2 regions of the Endozoicomonas sp. ALB032 genome follow, and region 1 is predicted to be linked to the other one. Evidence: predicted binding sites of a transcription regulator. Region 1 holds the regulator's gene; the other holds the start of a gene.
The links. The regulator LexA, encoded in region 1, represses DNA repair genes until DNA is damaged. The targets are predictions, from matches to a motif close to TACTGTNTANNTANACAGTA.
Positions count from the first base shown of each region.

Region 1 (3,157 bases):
CATTGTAAAACTCGACGAGAACTGATTACAACGGTAATTGGCAATGTGATGGAATTCGAGGGTATCTGGGAGAGGCCATTTTCTAAAGAAAAAACGGCCTCGGGCAAATTTATCTGCGCAGACGGAAGTATGATTGAAAACGTCAAGATGATGAAGTCAACTGAAAACGTGCAATTTTTTGATAATGGAAAATTTGGCGCCATTGGCAAAAATTTCCGATCAGTGAATGGTGAAGATCTTAAATTAGTCGCAATAATAACCCCTGGTGACAGTCCGACAGGGATTAACAACCTTGATTCTGATACAATCAATCACCTGATTGACGGATTAAATGGCCGTAAAAAAGAGATGGATCTAATGCTACCCAGGATAAAAATAGACGGCAGTTGTGACACTAATTTACTCGACAAAATTTCTCAGACATTTGGAGCCGATGTCATAAGGTCTGAAGATTTAACAAGATTAGGCCATCCCTCAAATTGTGATCTGGAAATTCTTCAGAAGACCAGAGTATCCATTAATGAAGAGGGAGCTTATGGTCAAGTTGCCACTGCCGCAACAAGAACACTCAGAGGCTTCGGTACAAAAAAACCACCACACTTTCATTTTGTCTCCCCTGGTTACATTGCCATTGTAGATGGACAAGGCAATCGGTTGGTGGAGATGCTGATTAAGGATGGCAGCTTTTTAGAATTTTATGCGGCCGGGAATGACTCAGCTGAAAGCTTGAAATCTAATGATTTGAAATCTGATAAAAGTTTGAAACCAAATGACTTGACAGCTGATAGCAAAATGACTCCTATCGAAAATTATAAAAATTACAGAAAAATAGATGAACCCAAAAAAGACGAAAAAATTATTGAAGAAACTATTAACTCTATAAAATATATGTTACCAGATGATGAATCTATTGATGTGAGTAAACTAATATACCATAAGTTTGATCCGAAAGAGGATTTTAATATCAAAAGTGCCAAAGCAGTTAAATCCAGATTAGCTATCCATACTGGTAGTAAGGATAATGCCCTTGATATCAGAGAAAGAATATTAGAATGGCTTGATTACAAACATGTAGATTTTGTTAAAGTTTGGCATGGTTTTGATGGCTTTGAAGTAGAAGTTTCAAATGATGCCTGGGATGCACTGCGGAAGAAATTAACTTCTACACAATCATAAATAAAATGCCAAATCCGGAGATTAACCACCTCCGGATTTTTTATTAAAAAAAGCTTCAGGGACTCAGCTTGCGAATTTCAGCCAACAACTCATCACTATGGTGGCAAAGCATGCCTCACCTGCACCATTGACGACCCTCTTGTCATTTTTTGCTTATCGTCGCAGCCTGGATAATAACTTGCCACCACAAGAATACTGTATATAATCACAGATACTGTATAAAAAAACAGATTGAGAGACCATGATCAAACTGACTAAACGGCAATCCGAGATACTGGACCTGATCAAATCTCATATTGACGAGACAGGTTTCCCACCCACCAGAGCCGAAATCGCCAAGACCTTCGGCTTTCGCTCACCCAATGCTGCCGAAGAACATCTCAGGGCACTGGCCCGTAAAGGCGCTATCGAGATTACCCCCGGCGCCTCCCGCGGTATCCGTATTCCGGACAGCCAGCCTGAAGGCCTTCCGATTATCGGACAAGTTGCTGCCGGGAACCCGATCCTCGCCCAGGAACATATCGAAGACCACCTGATGCTCAATCCCGCTTTCTTCACCCCATCGGCAGACTTCCTGTTAAGGGTAAAAGGAATGAGCATGAAGGACATCGGGATTCTTGATGGTGACCTGCTGGCCGTTCACAAGACAACAGATGTTCGAAACGGTCAGGTTGTCGTCGCCCGGATTGAAGATGATGTCACCGTAAAAAGATTCGAGAAACAGAAAAACAAAGTATTGCTGCATCCGGAAAACGACGAGTTCGAAACCATAGTCGTTGATCTCACTCAGGATGCCTTTGCCATCGAAGGTTTAAGCGTCGGAGTCATCAGAAATCAGTCCTGAGACGGAATAAGATGAGCCTGACCATTACCAGAGACAGTACTCACAACAGGCAGCTGTTGTTAAAGGCCCACTACGCTGAAGTGCGAATAACAAACAGCGTCCGGGCTATGCCAGAAGGAAGAATTTATGCTGTACCGAACCAGCAGTGAAAGGCACAATTTTTCAGCCCCAAGCTACCAGACCAATACAGTCTGCATTAACCCCTCGTGCCTAGAAAAGACTTTATCAGGAAAAACTGAAAAGTCTCTGAAGCCCAGTATTAATGAACTCATTCTTTCAGGTCAACCCTGGCAGGCAGAACAACTCCTGACGCCCATGCTCAGTCAGCTGTCCACTGACAGTGAACGTTGGTTGACCCTGATTCTGGCAGATGACACCAGAACCCTGCACTGGTTAAAGAATTGCGACTTAAATCATGACAAGGTGCAAATCTTTAGCTCCAACAATATTAATCAGACATTGGAACTCACCAGGAAAGCGCTGGCATCCGGAACCAGCCACACTGTCATCAGCTGGCTGGGGCATTTGGATAAAGGGTGGCTAAGTAGGCTTGAAAGCGCAGCCAGGAATGGACAGTGTCAGGGGCTGGCTATTCGCAGTAGACAGGTTGCATGATGCCTGTCATTTCCATGAAAATAGAGTCAGTGCAGTACTCTGTTCTCAGGAATCTCTTCTTCAGAGGATTGCGGACGAGTGAGTTCAGCAACTTCACGCATGCCAGCATCAAACATGACCTTTGCCACTTGCAAATGGTCCCCTTCAAGATACTGTTTGGCTTCCTCTGAAAATTTCATAGTCAGCAGGGGCTCACCCTCGTCGTCACTGCTTCGCAGAACAATCTCTCCTGTTGGAAGTTCCACAATTTCCAAAAACGATGCAGCCATATTTCGTTCCATAAATAGCGTATAAGAGGGAGAAATCATGCAGCATTGTGACTTATGATGCAATAGGTCAGTAGAGAGTAATGCAAAGTGTTATTGCAGACTGGAAAGTAAAAACCCTTAAAAGAGCTGCAGCTTTTGCCCCCGTATTGCAGCATACACACGATAAACTGGAATTAATCAGGCTGTTAGCGACAGAGCAAAGCCCAATACTTTCGCACCATTCATCGTGCCATAATCAACAGGGCTGATCGCC
Region 1 is NZ_JBLYNW010000001.1:5,232,924-5,236,080, forward strand. Features, by position in the region: gene ACO6VG_RS19110 (serpin family protein) at 1-1,176, shown strand, start outside; gene lexA (transcriptional repressor LexA) at 1,418-2,020, shown strand; gene ACO6VG_RS19120 (SulA-like leucine-rich domain-containing protein) at 2,147-2,635, shown strand; gene ACO6VG_RS19125 (hypothetical protein) at 2,662-2,904, opposite strand; gene ACO6VG_RS19130 (PTS sugar transporter subunit IIB) at 3,082-3,157, opposite strand, start outside.

Region 2 (3,157 bases), 770 kb from region 1:
ATCAGGTCGATCAGAGGCTGACAATCGTGACCCAGGAAACCGGTCAGGTGCTGACAGGCGACTTCCGGCAGGTGGTTATTTTCCAGCAGCTCCTGAACCGCTTCGGCCACAGGCTCATAGTTTTTTTCCTCTTCCTGATAGGTCACCAGATCGTGGAAACGATCAGGGTCCAGCAGACGGAGCCGGGCAAAGTGACTTTCGGGTCCCATCTGTTCAGGTGTTGCTGTCAACAGCAGTAGGCCGGGAATTTGTGACGACAATGTTTCCACAACCTGATATTCACGGCTGGGGTTTTCTTCTGACCAGACCAGATGGTGAGCTTCGTCGACGATCAATAGATCCCAGTCGACCTCAAGAGCTTGCTGAAAACGATGTTCGGACTGGCTCAGGAAGTCTAGGCTGCAGAGAATCAGTTGCCCTGTGTTGAACGGGTTTTCATCTTCAATCGCACGGCAACGCTCTTCATCAAACAGTCCGAAGTGCAGATTGAAACGACGCAGCATTTCAACCAGCCACTGATGCTGAAGTGTTTCCGGTACCAGAATCAATACCCGACTGGCTCGTTCAGTGATCAGTTGCTGATGCAGGATGAGACCGGCTTCAATGGTTTTACCCATGCCGACTTCGTCAGCCAGCATCACTCTGGGAGCATGACGTCCAGACACTTCACGCGCTATATGCAGCTGATGAGGTATCAGGCTGGTACGGGCACCGAGCAGCCCTCTCACAGGAGAGCTGAGTAGTCGACAATTGTTCAACAGAGTTTTGTATCGCAGGGAAAAGTTGCTGTTTTGGTCTATTTGACCCGCCAGCATTCTGTCCTGCGGCTTGTTGAAATGAATAAAGTTGCCCAGTTCCGATTCGGGAAGCTCTTTGGGCTTACCGTCGGGAAGAACGCCTCTATACAGTAGCAGACCATTCTCTTCGATGACTTCTGTCACCGTCATGGTCCAGCCCTCGTGACTTTCTATCTTGTCACCAGGATTAAATTGTACCCTTGATAGCGGGCAGTTATTAATGGAGTAGAGCCGGGTTTCACCGGTGGTGGGGAACAATAGGGTTACCATGCGACTATCGAAAGTCAGAACGGTACCCAGCCCTTGTTCAGTTTCGGTGTCACTGATCCAGCGCTGTCCAGGAACGAAGCTCGTCATGTCGTGACTACATACCTTGCCAGACAAAAAGGCCGATATATTAGCGGAATTCGCTGTATTAGCAACCAGTACAAGTGCTACTTGGCGGGTTGCTTCACTAGTGTCTTGGTCTGATTACGGGAAAAATGACCTTTAGAACCGCTGTTTTTGGTAAAAAAAAGGGTTTCTCTATCAGGAATGAAAGAAAGACTTTTTTTCACAAAGAGCTATTTTAAAGCTGAATCTGAAGTGAGTCAGAGGGAAATGGATGATTGTTTTTACCCATGCTCTTTATTCCTGATTCGTTCTAAATGGGAGGGGATAAAAAAGGGTTTGTGGCAGAGCGGATCAGGGCTTTCCGCTCTTGGTTATCGGATATTGGCAGGCCAGCTCAGGCCGAAGTCTGATCCTCATTTGGGTCATTGTCTTGCTCAGCAGTCTGGCCTATCTCGAGCACCAGGTCCGGTTTGCCTTTAAAGGCTTTGGCGAAGGCTTCCTTGTTTTTGGCGAACATCAGGCCGATCTCTTCTGCCAGTTGCTCATCAATTTCAAAGTGATCTTCCAGCAGGCTGGTGATATTCCCGGCCAGTTCCAACATGCGATCGTATTCTTCAGCGGCTTTTTTATCTGTAAACATGCTTCCGTCCCGGTCAACTCGCCACATGGGGGTAATAGACATGGGCCTCTCCTGTCAGGTGTGGTTTAGATATAACTGTATATAAGTACAGTTAATCTGTCCAGTGAGAACCCGGTCAGGGCCAGCATGGAAACTCATTAAAGCATATTCAGGGTATCACCAAGAACTCCAACTCGATGGCTGGAGCTCAGATAACATCAGCGATGCCTGTTCTTTTTGAAAGCACCAGGCTTTTTGTGAGGCGAGGGCCGCTTCTTGTTGATAGCAGGTTTACCACGGGTGCCTCTGGTTTTCAGGCCGGTTTTGGTGTGTCTCGGATCGACTCTGCGAGTTGGTGTGTTGGGTGCGGGTGATAGCTGAACGGCTGCCGCCAGTTCGTCGATGTCAGTTTTTTCTACTTCTTCCCATTGACCCATGCGCAGGTGGTCAGGAATGATGACATTGGCAAAACGAACTCGTTTCAAGCGGCTTACTGTCAAATCCTGTGATTCCCAGAGTCTGCGCACTTCACGGTTACGGCCTTCCAGAAGGCAGACATGAAACCAGCGGTTGATACCCGAACCGCCTGAGTCAACAATATCGGTGAAACGGGCAGGGCCATCTTCCAGCTCGACGCCATCGAAGAGGTTTTTAACTTTCTGCTCTGTTGTATTACCCATCACTCGAACAGCGTATTCACGTTCAACCTGGTAAGAAGGGTGCATCAAGCGACTGGCCAACTCACCATCGGTGGTGAACAGCATCAGTCCGGAAGTATTGATATCCAGACGGCCAATGGCAATCCAGCGTTCGCCCTGAAGTCTGGGCAGTTTGTCAAAAACGGTCGGGCGGCCTTCCGGGTCGTGGCGGCTGCAAATCTCGCCTTCCGGCTTGTTGTAGGCGATGACACGACGGATTCCGGAAGCATAGGTTTCCAGTTTGACCGGGCGGCCGTCGACAGCAATCTTGTCTTCAGCTGAGGCTCGGTCGCCGAGGCTGGCCTGTTCTCCGTTGACGGAGATTCGACCTTCGCTGATCCAGCGTTCCATCTCACGGCGCGAGCCCAGGCCGGCGCCCGCCAGGATTTTTTGCAATTTCTCACCCTGGGGAGGAGTGGTTTCAGTTGTCATGGTATTTACGGCTATGCCGCTCTGTTTCTCAATCAAAGGGGCCAAAGTATAGCGATTCAGGATAGGTTAAGACAGCGTGGATTTCCGTGGCTGTTCCATCGGGTCATCAGGCATTGCTCAGGGGTTAGTTATTTCGTTTGATATTTCCACGGGTGTTTCTGCTTCGGAAGCAGGCTCTTCTTCAAAGGATGGATTTGTCGCCTGGTGTGCGACTTGATCCTCTTCAGCGAAAAGTCCTACCGACGAATCCGATATATGGGTGTCCTGTTCAGCTTCCT
Region 2 is NZ_JBLYNW010000001.1:6,006,974-6,010,130, reverse strand. Features, by position in the region: gene rapA (RNA polymerase-associated protein RapA) at 1-1,154, opposite strand, end outside; gene ACO6VG_RS22500 (YebG family protein) at 1,525-1,812, opposite strand; gene rluB (23S rRNA pseudouridine(2605) synthase RluB) at 1,968-2,879, opposite strand; gene scpB (SMC-Scp complex subunit ScpB) at 2,997-3,157, opposite strand, start outside.
Region 2: ACO6VG_RS22500 (YebG family protein) is a predicted target of LexA. The motif match lies at 1,844-1,863, and genes of this name have one in related genera.